Regions from separate parts of the Pseudomonas sp. Cab53 genome, predicted to be linked through region 3. Evidence: predicted binding sites of a transcription regulator. Region 3 holds the regulator's gene; each other region holds the start of a gene.
What was found. Region 3 encodes FliA, which starts transcription of late flagellar genes. Its sites were predicted from a motif close to CTAAAGTTTNNNNNNNNNNNGCCGNTAA; they were not measured.

Region 1 (4,998 bases), 3.0 Mb from region 3:
TTGGCCCTGGCAATCTGTGCGATGCCATTGGCGATCCTGTCGAGTGTGCCGCTGGAAGTGCTGTTCATCGCCGGGTTCTTCTGCTCGCTGGTCCAGTTCTGCCTGTATCCGCTGGCAGTGGCGTTCTCCAATGACCACGTCGAGGCGGATCGGCGAGTGTCGCTGACGGCGATGCTGTTGGTGACCTATGGCGTCGGTGCCAGTATCGGGCCGTTGGTGGCCGGGGTACTGATGAAGCTGTTCGGCAGCCACATGCTGTATGCGTTTTCCGCCTTCTTCGCCTTGATACTGGTGTGGCGGATTCGGCCGAAAGCGGTCACCAACCTGCACCAGGTCGACGACGCTCCGCTGCACCACGTGGCCATGCCCGACAGCATGTCGAGCTCGCCGCTGGTAGCGTGCCTTGACCCTCGGGTGGATGAGCAGGTGGTGCAGGAGCAGATGCAGGCGCCGGCCGCATCGGACGTTGAGCCCGAGCCTGAGCCCGAGCCTGAACCGGTTGCAGAAGCCGAAGCGGCCGATGACGAGCCGCAGGCCCCCAGCTTTACTCAAGCCAGGCCGTAATTGCGCATAAAAAAACGGGCAGTCACCGCAAGGGGCTGCCCGTTTTTTTAATGCGGCGGATCAGAGATCATCTTTGTCGAAACGACGGGCTTCGCGCTGGAGCTGGTAGACGAACCGCTCGACCTGGCGCTGCACCAGGCCGCTGATGTTGTGGAAGCGCACGCCAGCGAAGGTGGTGTTGATCCTTTCTTCGAAATGCAGGTAGCGCAATTCGACCGGGGCCGTCATGTTGCCGAAGGGCAGGGCAGCGATGAAGCGCTCGTAGACCTGGCCCAGTTGCAGGCGTTCGGTGATGTCGCCGTCAAAGCGCAGCTTGCAGCCGGTGGCGGAAATGTCCAGCAACTTGCCGTTTACTGCCGCCTTGAGCTTTTCGCCGCCCAGTTCGACGTCCACCAGTTGTGCCAGCTTCAGGGCGGCACGAAAGGCGTTGCGACGTTGATGATAGACCACTTCGTCAGGCAGGGCGCCGCGGTAGCAGCGGCCGTCGCTGGTGTCGCTGATGGTCAGCGGGCCGTTGCTTTCCCAGGCGATGCGCACGCCGTCGTGGAAGCCCTCGACGCGAAATGGCTCGCCCGCCAGCAGGAACCGTTCACCGTCCCGGGGGATCATTTCGTCGAGGGCGAGGGAGTTGTTCTCGCGGTTCACGTCCACCAGGTAGCTCTGGAAGCGTTGGGTGCGTTCGTGGAAGGTGATGATCAGCGGGTCATGGCTATCTTGCAGCATCCGCAGGTTGCCGGAGATTTCCAGGGGCGTGGTAAGGACCTTGGGCGGTTGCGGAGCATCATCCGCGTTTGAGGCATTGAACACGGTGGGTCAATCTCCAGGCAAAATACGACTACAAAGAGCCAGCATTTTGCCAGCATGTATCGCGCGTTGATAGAGCGCCGGCATGGTTCGTTTCATGCCTGGCTGAGCGGGCGGTGCTTGACCATCTTGGCGGTCGAACCGCGAGCGTCATACAGCGTCGGGATTTCACCGCCATTGAGGATGCGCAACTGATTGGCGGTGGCGGCCTGCTGGACCTGGATCGACTGGCCATTGCGCGCGTTGGCGGCCTGGCATTGGGCGAGCAGGTCAGTCAGGACAGCGCTCTGGGCGAGGAGCTGGTCGCCGATCGACGACTGGCTGGCCAACTGCTCGAGGCCGTCGGGGCTGGCGGGCAGGTTGAGGCTGGCGAGGATTTCGCTGCGCTTGCGGCCATGCTGGTCGAGCAAAATGATCAATGCCTGCTTCTGTGCCAGGATGTTTTCCAGCAAGGGCATGTCGCGACCGTGCAGCGCCAGTGATTCGGTCTGCAGCAGTTCCAGCAATTGTTGCGCTGGGACAAAGTCGTCGATGATCAGTTGCAATAAAGTCGTGTCGTGCATGGCTGGCCTTAGGTCTTAAGCGTCCAAAAGCCTGGCGCAGGCGGCGGCCTAGCGCTGGGCTTCGAAGTTGAGCAGTTTGCTGGCTACGCGGTTGCTGTCGACTTTATAGCTGCCATCGGCGATGGCTGCTTTCAACTCGGCCACGCGGGCGTTGTCGACGACAGGTTGATCGCGCAGCTTGTCAGTGACCTTCTGCAACTGCTGAGCCTCATTGCTGAGGTGAACCGACTCTCCATTGCTGACTTGTTCGGCCGGCGTAGACAACGGCGCGGATTTGTCGGCTTCCTTGCTGGCGCTGGTACGCGTAGTGCCTGTCAACGGTGAAGAGCTGTTTAAACGATTGAAGTCGATGACCATGGTAGAAAACCTCTGGATATTTGGACGCTTGCCATGTTTTCGGCCATCCCTAAAAAAACTTTAGGCTCATTTATCCAATGAACGTGCGCACGTCTGCGCTTGCCTTTGCGTAAGGCACAGTCTAGGGAACAGCGAGGTCAAGCGCCAGCTTTCTACCTGCCTGCGTAAAGTACTACATGGCCACTTCCACCTGGCCGGGGGCGATGACCTGAGCCTTGATCACCCGTTGGGAGTTGAGGTTCTTCACTCGGATCTGCTCGCGCATGCCGCCGTTGGACAGGGCCTCGCCGGGCATTCGCACGGCCAGGGTGCCGCTGCGGGCGGTGATGACCACCTGGTCGCCCTTGCGGACCACTTCGGCCTGTTCCAGGTGCACCTGGGTGATGACCTGGTCGGCGACCATTGGTCGGACAAGTTTCTGCCCGATGGCCTCATCCACCGACGTCAGGAAGCCCTGGCTGATCTGGCTGACGTCACGTTCGCGCAGCACCACGTCCTGCGGCTCGACGATCCCGGCCCGCTTGAGCGGACGAGTGGTCGTGACGATTTCACGAAACAGGCGCACCTGGGCGGGCACGAACACCGTCCAGGGCGCGGCGCTGTCGCAGCGCACCTTCACCGTGACGCGGCCCAGCGGGCGGGCCGGGCTTTCCAGCGAGGCAGTCAATTCCTTGTCGCACATCGGCATGCGCAGGCGTGGGTCGAGCTGGTTGACTTCGATTTCGTAGCGACCTTCGGTTTGACTGGTTGCCAGATAGTCTTCTACGGTGAATTCAAGAAAGCCTTGAGTGACGCCGATAAGGAGATCAGGCAAGGTAACCGGAGCCTCCGCGAGAGCCGGGTTGCCCCAGGTGAACAGGCAGGCAGCCAACAGTGCACCGAGCCAGTGGCGGCAGTGAGTGGTCAGGCGTCGAGAAAATGTCGTTTGTGCGTTCATGCCGGTTGAATAGCAAGCCCCGTGCCGTTTAGTGATGAATGCGCGTCGGACCCATTAGCGTTAGGTAGGAGTCAGGGCATGGCGGGAGTAATGGACTCGGTAAACCAGCGGACACAGCTGGTCGGTCAGAATCGCCTGGAGCTGTTGCTGTTCCGTCTCGACGGCCAGCAGTTGTACGGGATCAACGTATTCAAGGTGCGCGAGGTGCTGCAATGCCCCAAGCTGACCCTGATGCCCAAGTCCAGTCCCGTGGTGTGCGGTGTGGCAAACATTCGGGGAGCGACCATCCCCATCCTCGACCTGGCGATGGCGACCGGTTCGGGGCGGTTGATGGACCAGAGCAATCCGTTCGTGATCATCACCGAGTACAACACCAAGACCCAGGGTTTCCTGGTGCGCTCGGTGGAACGCATCGTCAACATGAACTGGGAGGAGATCCATCCGCCGCCCAAGGGCACCGGTCGCGATCACTACCTGACGGCGGTGACCCGGGTCGATAGCCAGTTGGTGGAAATCATCGACGTGGAGAAAATCCTCGCCGAAGTGGCGCCGACCACGGAAACGATTTCCCAGGGTGTGGTGGATGCCGAAACCCAGCACAAGGCGATTTCGCTGCGGGTGCTGACCGTGGATGATTCGTCGGTGGCGCGCAAGCAGGTGACCCGTTGCCTGCAAACTATCGGCGTCGAGGTGATTGCATTGAACGACGGTCGGCAGGCGCTGGATTACCTGCGCACGCTGGTCGACGAGGGCAAGAAGCCGGAAGAGGAGTTCCTGATGATGATCTCCGACATCGAGATGCCGGAGATGGACGGGTACACCCTCACTTCGGAGATCCGCAGCGACCCGCGTATGCAGAAACTGCATATCATCTTGCACACGTCGTTGTCCGGGGTGTTCAACCAGGCGATGGTCAAGAAGGTCGGTGCCGACGATTTCCTGGCAAAATTCCGGCCCGATGACCTGGCGTCCCGGGTGGTCGATCGAATCAAGTCAGTAGAATAAAAGGTCGGGCGCATTGTGCGCCCGGCACATCAATACAATGAAAGAGGCGGTATCTTGTCTACGGGTAATTTGGATTTCGAACAGTTCCGGGTCTTCCTGGAAAAAGCCTGTGGCATATTGCTTGGTGAAAACAAGCAATACCTGGTGTCGAGCCGTCTCAACAAATTGATGGAGCAACAGGGCCTCAAGACGTTGGGCGAGCTGGTGCAGCGCATCCAGACCCAGCCGCGCAGTGGCTTGCGCGAGATGGTGGTGGACGCCATGACCACCAACGAAACCTTGTGGTTTCGCGACACCTATCCGTTCGAGGTGTTGAAGAACAAAGTGCTGCCGGCGGCCATCAAGGCCAGTCCGGGCCAGCGCCTGCGGATCTGGTCGGCGGCCTGCTCGTCGGGACAGGAGCCGTATTCGCTGTCGATGTCCATCGACGAGTTCGAGCGGACCAACATCGGCCAGTTGAAGGGGGGCGTGCAGATCGTCGCCACCGACCTGTCCGGGACCATGCTCAACAACTGCAAGACCGGCGAGTACGACAGCCTGGCCATCGGTCGCGGCCTGTCGCCCGATCGCTTGCAGCGCTACTTCGATCCGAAGGGGCCGGGGCGTTGGGTGGTCAAGGCACCGATCAAGAACCGGGTGGAGTTCCGCTCGTTCAACCTACTGGACAGCTATGCCAGCCTGGGCAAGTTCGACATCGTGTTCTGCCGCAACGTGCTGATCTACTTCTCGGCCGAAGTGAAGAAGGACATCCTGATGCGTATCCACGGC
Region 2 (4,998 bases), 1.6 Mb from region 3:
GATGTTGTAGCGCTGATGGCTGGCCGTCACGCCATGGTCGGCGGCGACCGCCAGCAGCGGCAGGGCGCCGACGCCCAGCACGGTGCAGAACAGCGCGGCGTGGACCGCCTGGCACAACAGGCCCGGTTGCGCGCGCAGGCCTAAGGAATTGCGGTGAAGTAAGCGCTCAGTCATTGTGGGTTCCATTGGAGTCGCTGAAGGCAGATAAGCGTTGCTTACTGTCCTAGCCGGACACCGGCTCGAAACCCGCCAAAAAAAATCAAGCCAGCCGTTCCACCGTGACCCACCACCGGGTTCGGTAGCGTATCTGCACCGGCAGCGTACGGGGCAGGACCGCCAGCAATGTGTCGGTGTCCTCCAGGCGAAACACCCCTGACAGGCGCAGGTCGGCGATGGACGCCGCGCACTTCAGCAAGCCCGGGCGGTAGCGGCCCACCTCACTGAGAAAGTCCTCCAGGCGCATGTCGCGCGTGACGATCAAGCCGTCCGCCCAGGCACTGGTGTCCATGTCCAGCGAGGCCGCCAGCGTCGTGGTCGACGGGGTGAGCACATAGCTTTGCCCGGCAGTCACCTGGAGGGGCGCACCACTGCCGCTGGAGTGGGAACGGATCGCCACCGTGCCGCGGGTGACGCTCAAGCGCGTGCAGTCGCTGTCCTGGCGCACGACGAAGCGCCCCTCGACGGTCTCGAACAGGCCGTGTCGGCTTTGTACCCGCAAGGGCCGCGCGGTGTCGCGGTTGCAGGTGAGCATGATTTCCCCGCGCACCAGGGTCACCCAGCGATGGTCGGCGTTGAAATCCAGGTTGGCGGCGCTGTGGGTATTGAGTTCGAGGCGGGAGCCGTCCGGCAGCTGGAAGCCGCGGCGTTCGCCCGTGGCGGTGGCGAAGTCGGCGCTCCAGGGTTGCCAAGGCGACGTTTTGCCCAGCCAGGCGACACCCCCACCAGTACAAGGCCCGACAGCAGCTTCAGCGCCTGGCGGCGAGCGAGGCGCTGGGCGCTGTTTTCCAGGGTGTCGAGGGCCGTGTGGACGCCGGGCACTGCCCGCAGGTTCGTGGTCAGTTCGCTGTGCAGCGATTGCACCCGTTGCCAGGCCCGTTCGTGCGCCGGGTCGGTCGCGCGCCAGGCGTCGCATTGTCGGCTCAGGGCAGGATCGGGGGCGTGGTTGCGCAGGCGCAGCAACCAGTTGATCGCTTGCCTGACGACCTGTTGCGACGGATCACTGGGGCGGGGGGCGTCCAGCGGTTCAGCTTTCATAGCGCAACACATAGCAGTGGTACAGCGCATCGGCGACATGGCGCTCCACCGATCGCAACGAGATCCCCATCTGTTCGGCGATCTGTTTGTAGGTGAGGCCCTCGCACTGGGCCAGCAAAAAGGCCTTGCGCACTTTTGGCTTGAGGCCTTCGAGCATCCGTGCGATGGCTTCCAGCAGTTCCAGAATCAAGGCCTGGGCTTCGGCCCCGGGGTTTCGGCGGGCGGCAGGTGGGCAATGGTTTCAAGGTAGGCGCGCTCGATTTCTTCCCGGCGCCAATGATCGATTACCAGGCCATGGGCGATGGTGCGCAGGAACGCCCGCGGGGCCTTGAGCTCCAGGCGTTCGCTGCGTTGCAGTAGGCGCACGAACGTGTCCTGGGCCAGGTCCGCCGCATCGGCGGCATTGCCCAACCGGGTGCGCAACCAGGTGTTGAGCCAGCCGTGATGATTGCTGTAGAGCGCCTGAACTGCAAACTCGGGAGACGACATGAACGCGACGGGCCTGGTATCACAAATGATAATAGGTCGCATTGTCATCATGGTCCGATGAATTTGCAACCACCGTTCGCCCCGCCATGGCCTTCCGTCGCCCATTTCTGTTAAGCGCTCATTTTTTTCAGGCGTTGGCCGACAGCCTGATATGTGTGCACCAAAGTGGAGCGGACCACCTGTCCTGCCCGCGCTGTTACATGGATTGTTGCAACCGGAATGCACCCCACTCCCTGCATAAGAAGCCTCGTCGATGAATCTGAAGTTCAGCCACAAAATCCTTCTAGCCGCCTCCGGTGTGGTGGTGCTGGCGTTTGCCCTGTTCACGTTCTACAACGACTATCTGCAGCGCAACACCATCGGCCGTAGCCTTGAATCCTCCATCGCACAATCCGGCGACCTCACGGCCAGCAGCGTCCAGAACTGGATGAGCGGGCGCGTGCTGGTGCTGGAGAACCTGGGGCAGAACATCGCGCACCAGGGGGCTGCCGCCGACCTGGCGGGGCTGGTTGACCAACCGGCGCTGACTTCCAATTTCCAGTTCACCTATGTGGGCCAGGCCAACGGGGTCTTCACCCAGCGGCCCGACGCCAAAATGCCTGACGGCTACGACCCGCGCCAGCGCCCTTGGTACAAGCAGGCGGTGACCAGCGATAAAACCATGCTGACCCCGCCGTACTCGGCCGCCGTCGGTGGCCTGGTGGTGACCATTGCCCTGCCGGTGAAGAAAAACGGTGAACTGCTGGGCGTGGTGGGCGGCGACCTGAGCCTCGATACCCTGGTGAAGATCATCAATTCGGTGGATTTCGGCGGTATCGGCCATGCGTTCCTGGTCAGCGGCGACGGTCAAGTGATCGTCAGCCCGGACAAGGACCAGGTGATGAAGAACCTCAAGGACATCTACCCAGGCACCCCGGTGCGCATCGGCAAGGGCATCCAGGAAGTCGAGCTGAACGGGCAGGACCGGATTCTCTCGTTCACCCCAGTCACCGGCCTGCCGGGCGCCGAGTGGTACATTGGCCTGTCGATCGACAAGGCCAAGGCCTACGCGCCGCTGAGCCAGTTCCGTACCTCCGCATTGATCGCGATGTTTGTCGCGGTGGCGGCCATCGCCTTGCTGCTGAGCCTGCTGATCCAGGTGCTGATGCGTCCATTGACCACCATGGGCCGCGCCATGCAGGACATCGCCCAGGGTGAAGGCGACCTGACTCGCCGGCTGGTCGTGCAGGGCAAGGATGAGTTCGCGGTACTGGGGGGCTCGTTCAACCAGTTCGTCGAGCGTATCCATGCCTCGATTAGCGAAGTGTCTTCCGCTACCCGCCAGGTGCACGACCTGTCGCAGCGAGTGATGAGCTCGTCCAACGCTTCACTCGTGGATTCGGATGAGCAGAGTGCTCGCACCAACAGCGTGGCGGCGGCCATCAACCAGTTGGGCGCCGCCACCCAGGAAATCGCCCGCAACGCCGCCGATGCCTCGCAGCAGGCCAGTGGTGCCAGCGAACAGGCCGACGATGGTCGCCAGGTGGTGGAAAAAACCATCCAGGCCATGACCGAGCTGTCGCAGAAGATCAGCCTGTCGTGCACCCAGATCGAAACCCTGAACGCCAGCACCGACAACATCGGCCACATCCTGGACGTGATCAAGGGCATTTCCCAGCAAACCAACCTGCTGGCCCTGAACGCGGCCATCGAAGCGGCCCGTGCCGGTGAAGCCGGGCGTGGTTTTGCGGTGGTGGCCGACGAGGTGCGCAACCTGGCGCACCGCACCCAGGAGTCGGCGGAAGAGATCCACAAGATGATCACCTCGCTGCAAGTGGGCTCCCGCGAAGCGGTGACCACCATGAACGCCAGCCAGGCCTCCAGTGAAGAAAGCGTCGAAGTTGCCAACCAGGCCGGCCTGCGGCTGGTCAGCGTGACGCAGCGCATCGGCGAGATCGACGGCATGAATCAATCGGTCGCCGCCGCGACCGAGGAACAGACCGCCGTGGTGGAAACCCTCAACATGGACGTCAGCCACATCAACCTGCTGAACCAGCAAAGCGTGGCCAACCTCAATGAAACCCTGAGGGACTGCGACGCCCTGTCCCAACAGGCCAATCGCCTGAAACAGCTGGTAGACAGCTTCAAGATCTGATCCACCGCATCGTCGGATCGCCGCTCGGAGCTGGCTCGCTCCCGCAGGGGATTGGGGGTGGACCCGGATCTCGGATCTACCCCGGAACCAGTTGTGGGAGCGAGCTTGCTCGCGATAGCGTCAGTCCAGCCAGCATCACCACCACTGATCCATTGCCATCGCGAGCAAGCTCGCTCCCACAGGAGATGGTGGCCTGGGGTTATTTGAACATCGCCTGTACGTTCCCCATCGCTTCATCGGCGAAGCCTTGCAGGAAGTCCCTGAAGCCCAACGGGGTGTGGGCGTCGGTGTGGTCGGCGATGATGGTCCAGGTGGCGCGGCAGCGGTTGTCCGTCAGGGGGTCGACGCGCATCGCCGCCCACAGGTTGTCGATGCCCAGGGTGTTGTAGATCAGTGTCCAGGTCATGTGCATGGCCTGGTCGTCGCGGCTGTTGAGCTGCTCCACCACCAGGTTCTGCCCATCGGCGAAGAACTTCTTGCGCAGCGACCTCTCGCCCTCGCCCGTCATTTCGATGCGCGCCAGCGCCGGGATGAAACGGTTGAAGCCGCCAAAATCACCTACCACGTCCCACACTTGAGCGGCAGGGGCCGCTACGTCCACCGAGGTTTCGACCTGGCAGGCGTGGGGGTTCTTGATCAGGGTGTCGGGTTGTAATGCAGTCATGGTCTTGCTCCTTGCGTGAGTGAGGGTGGTTCAAATGAAATCGATGGCCTTGAGGTACTCGGCGCCGCGCCGTAGCAGGGCCGGGGATTTTTCCGGGTAGCGCGCGCCCATCTGCCGCACACCGGTGCGGGCGTTGTCGTGGCGGATCAGCGAGATATCGCCGATGTCTTCCTCGAACCCGTTGAGGTAGAACCCCAGTACGCCGAACAGCGCGTTGTCGGCATCGACCCGGCCCAGTTGCCGTTGCCAGTCGGTGACGCTCACCAGGGAAAACTCCCGGCCGCTGTCGCGGAACGACGCCACGTAGGCATCCCAGCTCAACGGCTCGGGGTTGTGCAGGTTGAACACCGCTTGCGCCGGCTGGTAGCGGCTGGCGTGGAAAGCGATGAAACGGGCCAGGAAGTCCACCGGCATCAGGTCGAAATTGAGCGATAGGTCGGGCACCTGGCCGAGCTGG
Region 3 (4,998 bases):
ACCCACCAGTTCCAGGTTGATTTCTTTCTTGAGCTGTCGCGCCAGGTCGCGAACCAGGCGCGGGAAGCGCCCGAAGACTTTCTTGATCGGCTGCATCCGGGTCTTCATGACCGCGGTCTGCAGGTCGGCCGTGACCACGTCGAGGTTCGACACGGCCTTGGACATGGCTTCGTCCTGGCTGTTGAGGCCCAGGCGCACCAGGCGGTTACGCACCAGCACCAGTTCGCCGACCATGTTCATGATCTCGTCCAGGCGTGCGGTGTCGACCCGAACGGTGGTCTCGGCTTCGCTGGCTGGTTTTTCCGCTGGCGGCGCCGACGCGGCACGAGCCGGTGCTGGCGCGGCCGCAGCGGCTGGCTTGGCCGCGGGCGCAGGTGTCTCGGCCTTTGGCTCCGGCGCCTTGGCAGCCGGTTTCGGCGCGGCCTTGGCCACCGGTGCAGCCGTCGCAGCGCCAGCCCCCGTAGCGGAAGCCGTGCCGACTTCGGTGAATTTGCCTTTGCCGTGCAACTCGTCCAGCAGCGACTCGAATTCGTGGTCGCTGATCAGGTCGCTGCCGGCCGCAGCGGCGGCAGGTTGCGCCGGGCTTGGCGCCGAAGCGATGGCCGAATCCAGGGCGTCGACGGCAAAGGTACCCTTGCCATGCAACTGATCGAGCAAGGCTTCGAATTCGTCGTCGGTGATGTCCGAGTTGTCGCCCGCCGCTTTCGGGGCGGCCGGGGCCGCCGCAGGCGCGACGGCATCGACGGCGAACTGGCCCTTGCCATGCAACTGGTCGAGCAACGACTCGAACTCGGCGTCGGTGATTTCATCGCTGGCAGCGGCATCGCCCGCCGGTGCGGCAGCCGGAGCCGCCGGCGCCTCGGCCTGGGCCTTGGCGGCGCTCAGGGAGTCCAGCAGTTGTTCGAATTCGTTATCGGTGATGTCGCCCGATTCCTCGGCGACGGGTTCCTCGACGGCCGGTTCTTCAATGACCGGCTCGGCCACGGCAGCGGTTTCATCCGCCGACTGAGGCTCGGCCAGGCGCGACAGCGCAGCGAGCAGCTCAGGCGTGGCAGGGGTAATCGGCGAGCGCTCGCGCACTTCGCTGAACATGCTGTTGACCGCATCCAGCGCTTCAAGCACCACGTCCATCAGCTCCGAATCAACGCGACGCTCACCCTTGCGCAGGATGTCGAACACGTTTTCGGCAATGTGACAGCACTCCACCAGCTCGTTGAGCTGGAGGAAGCCGGCGCCTCCTTTTACAGTGTGGAAACCGCGAAAAATTGCGTTGAGCAGATCCGCATCATCCGGCCGGCTTTCCAGCTCGACCAATTGCTCGGACAGTTGCTCAAGAATCTCGCCAGCCTCAACCAGGAAATCCTGAAGGATCTCTTCATCGGCGCCGAAGCTCATTAATGGGGTGCTCCTAAAACAGGCTAAAATCCAAGGCTGGACAGCAAATCGTCCACATCGTCCTGACCGGACACAACGTCTTCTCTTTTATCGGCATGAATTTGCGGACCTTCACCCTGAGAGAGATGTTTTTGTGGATCTTTTTCAGCAAGCATCGCTTCACGGTCGTGTTCGATGCCCGCAAAGCGGTCGACTTGGCTGGCCATCAACACCAGCTTGAGCAAATTGCTTTCCACTTCGGTAACCAGTTGGGTCACGCGCTTGATCACCTGGCCGGTCAGGTCCTGATAGTCCTGGGCCAACAAGATGTCGTTGAGGTTGCTGGCGACGGCGCGGTTTTCGCTGCTGCTGCGCGTCAGGAAACCGTCGACCCGGCGGGCCAACTCGCGAAACTCCTCGGCCCCCACCTCGCGACGCATGAACCGACCCCAGTCGGTGCTCAAGGCCTGGGCTTCCTCGCTCAGGCCATTGACCAGCGGCGTGGCGCTCTCCACCAAATCCATGGTGCGGTTGGCCGCCGCTTCGGTCAGCTTGACCACATACCCCAGGCGCTCGGTGGCGTCGGTGATCTGCGAGACTTCCTCGGCCTGCGGCATGCGCGGGTCGATCTGGAAATTGACAATCGCGCTGTGCAATTCACGCGTGAGCTTGCCCACTTCCAGATACAGACCACGGTCACGGGTCTGGTTGAGCTCATGGATCATTTGAACCGCATCGCCAAAACGGCCTTTTTCGAGGCTTTCGACCAGTTCACGGGCATGTTTTTTCAGGGTCGATTCGAAATCGCCCATTGAAGATTCGTTATCCATAGCTCCCCCCGGGGCGCCGTTAGCCGATGCGTTCGAAGATTTTTTCGATCTTCTCTTTCAACGCCTGGGCCGTGAAGGGTTTGACCACGTAGCCGTTCACACCGGCCTGGGCCGCTTCGATGATCTGCTCGCGCTTGGCTTCGGCGGTGACCATCAGCACGGGAAGGTGCTTGAGTTTTTCATCAGCGCGCACCTGGCGCAGCAGGTCGATGCCGGTCATGCCGGGCATGTTCCAGTCGGTGACCAGAAAATCGAAGTTGCCACTGTGCAACATCGGGAGCGCAGTGGTCCCGTCATCTGCTTCGGCCGTGTTGGTGAACCCAAGGTCACGCAACAGGTTTTTAATGATCCGCCGCATCGTTGAGAAGTCATCAACGATGAGGATTTTCATGTTCTTGTCCAATTCGACCTCCAAGCAGTCTTAAACGCGTCCAGCACCTGAACGCGCCATTTCAATCAATCCGGCACAACGCTCGACAACAGCGCGCAGCACAACGGGTGAGACCGTGCAGTACCTGCCAGCCTCGTTCGCAGCGCCCCCGCACTGCGTATCAGCGCGCTCGCCATTCCCCCAAACGCCCCCGCAAACGGGCTGCGCACTGGCTGTGTAACTGGCTGACCCGCGATTCGCTGACCCCCAGGACCTCACCGATTTCCTTGAGGTTCAGCTCTTCGTCGTAGTACAGCGCCAAGACCAGTCGCTCACGCTCCGGCAAATTGGCAATCGCTTCGGCCAGCGCGCTCTGGAAGCGTTCATCTTCCAGGTCACGCGATGGCTCCATGTGAGCACTCGCGCCATCCTCGTGCAGCCCTTCATGCTCGCCGTCCTGCAACAGGTCGTCGAAACTGAACAGGCGGCTGCCCAAGGTATCGTTCAAAATCCCGTAATAATCATCGAGACTCAACTGGAGTTCGGCCGCAACCTCGTGATCTTTAGCGTCACGCCCGGTTTTAGCTTCAATCGCACGGATCGCATCGCTCACCATGCGGGTGTTGCGGTGCACCGAACGCGGTGCCCAATCGCCCTTGCGGACCTCATCGAGCATCGCGCCGCGGATACGGATACCGGCGTAGGTCTCGAAACTGGCGCCCTTGCTCGCGTCGTATTTGTTCGACACTTCGAGCAGGCCGATCATGCCGGCCTGGATCAGGTCCTCGACCTGGACACTGGCCGGCAGCCGCGCCAGCAAGTGATAGGCGATACGCTTGACCAGGGGCGCGTAACGCTCGATCAACTCGTACTGGGCGTCCCGTGCCGATTTCTTGTAGAGGTGGTTGTAACTGCTGGCTGTCATAGCACGGGCCCTGCTGTTTGTTGCACGAGACGCTCGACGAAAAATTCCAGATGCCCGCGCGGGTTGGCCGGCAGCGGCCAGCTATCGACCTTCTGGGCGATTGCCTTGAACGCCAGCGCACATTTGGAACGTGGAAAAGCTTCATAGACGGCACGTTGCTTCTGGACGGCCTTGCGGACACTTTCGTCGTAGGGCACGGCGCCGACGTATTGTAGGGCGACATCCAGGAAGCGATCCGTGACCTTGGTCAGCTTGGCGAACAGATTGCGTCCCTCCTGCGGGCTCTGCGCCATGTTGGCCAGGACGCGGAAGCGGTTCATGCCGTAGTCGCGGTTCAGCAGCTTGATCAGGGCATAGGCGTCGGTGATGGAAGTCGGTTCATCGCAGACCACCAGCAGCACTTCCTGGGCGGCCCGCACGAAACTGACGACCGAGTCACCGATGCCGGCCGCGGTGTCGATTACCAGCACATCGAGGTTGTCGCCGATGTCGCTGAACGCCTGGATCAGGCCCGCGTGCTGGGCCGGGGTCAGGTGAACCATGCTCTGGGTGCCGGAGGCGGCCGGCACGATGCGAATCCCGCCAGGCCCTTGCAACAGTACGTCGCGCAGTTCACAGCGGCCTTCGATCACGTCCGCCAGCGTGCGCTTTGGGGTTAGCCCCAGCAACACGTCGACGTTCGCCAGGCCCAGGTCGGCGTCCAGCAGCATGACCCGTCGGCCAAGCTCTGCCAGAGCCAGGGACAAGTTCACTGACACGTTAGTCTTCCCGACGCCACCTTTGCCGCCGGTCACCGCGATCACCTGTACGGGATGCATGCTGCCCATGTTCGTTCTTTACCTTGTCTTACTTAGACGGAGGCCACATTACTGGCTGCGCGTTCACACGGAACAATGCATGGCAGACCATCGATGTAGGTACAAAAAATACTCATGATAACCTCAGCCGACCTGTTTGGATGGGCTGTGGTAGATATCAGCGAACATGTCAGCCATGGCTTCTTCGCTGGGTTCTTCCTGCATTTGCACACTCACGGCACGACTGACCAGTTGATGACGGCGCGGCAGATGCAGATCATCCGGGATCCGCGGCCCGTCGGTCAGGTAGGCCACCGGCAGTTCATGACCGATCGCCAGGCTCAACACCTCGCCCAGGCTTGCCGTTTCGTCCAGCTTAGTCAGGATGCAGCCGGCCAGCCCGCAGCGCTTGTAGCTGTGGTATGCGGCGGTTAGAACCTGTTTCTGGCTGGTGGTTGCCAACACGAGATAATTTTTTGACTTGATACCGCGCCCGGCCAGGCTCTCGAGCTGCAGGCGCAGGGCCGGATCGCTGGCTTGCAGGCCGGCGGTATCGATCAGCACGACGCGCTTGCGCAGCAAAGGCTCCAGCGCCTGGGCCAGGGACTGGCCCGGGTCCACGTGGGTCACCGACACATTGAGGATACGGCCCAGGGTCTTGAGTTGCTCCTGGGCTCCGATGCGGAAGCTGTCCATGCTCAC

Region 1: the regulator FliA is predicted to act here: its motif matches at 2,325-2,352, upstream of flgM (flagellar biosynthesis anti-sigma factor FlgM).
Region 2: the regulator FliA is predicted to act here: its motif matches at 1,861-1,888, upstream of KI241_RS00765 (methyl-accepting chemotaxis protein).

What each region holds. Positions count from the first base shown of each region.
Region 1 covers NZ_AP021902.1:4,709,734-4,714,731, reverse strand. The annotation lists gene KI241_RS20525 (MFS transporter) at 1-564, shown strand, start outside; gene KI241_RS20520 (flagellar brake protein) at 625-1,371, opposite strand; gene KI241_RS20515 (flagellar protein FlgN) at 1,464-1,931, opposite strand; gene flgM (flagellar biosynthesis anti-sigma factor FlgM) at 1,980-2,288, opposite strand; gene flgA (flagellar basal body P-ring formation chaperone FlgA) at 2,461-3,225, opposite strand; gene KI241_RS20500 (chemotaxis protein CheV) at 3,304-4,230, shown strand; gene cheR (protein-glutamate O-methyltransferase CheR) at 4,285-4,998, shown strand, end outside.
Region 2 covers NZ_AP021902.1:160,199-165,196, forward strand. The annotation lists gene KI241_RS00750 (TonB-dependent siderophore receptor) at 1-174, opposite strand, end outside; partial or broken gene KI241_RS00755 (FecR family protein) at 260-1,254, opposite strand; partial or broken gene KI241_RS00760 (sigma-70 family RNA polymerase sigma factor) at 1,244-1,743, opposite strand; gene KI241_RS00765 (methyl-accepting chemotaxis protein) at 1,997-3,877, shown strand; gene KI241_RS00770 (SRPBCC family protein) at 4,077-4,541, opposite strand; gene KI241_RS00775 (non-ribosomal peptide synthetase) at 4,572-4,998, opposite strand, start outside.
Region 3 covers NZ_AP021902.1:1,724,509-1,729,506, reverse strand. The annotation lists gene KI241_RS07535 (chemotaxis protein CheA) at 1-1,395, opposite strand, end outside; gene KI241_RS07530 (protein phosphatase CheZ) at 1,419-2,204, opposite strand; gene KI241_RS07525 (chemotaxis response regulator CheY) at 2,224-2,595, opposite strand; gene fliA (RNA polymerase sigma factor FliA) at 2,756-3,499, opposite strand; gene fleN (flagellar synthesis regulator FleN) at 3,496-4,326, opposite strand; gene flhF (flagellar biosynthesis protein FlhF) at 4,441-4,998, opposite strand, start outside.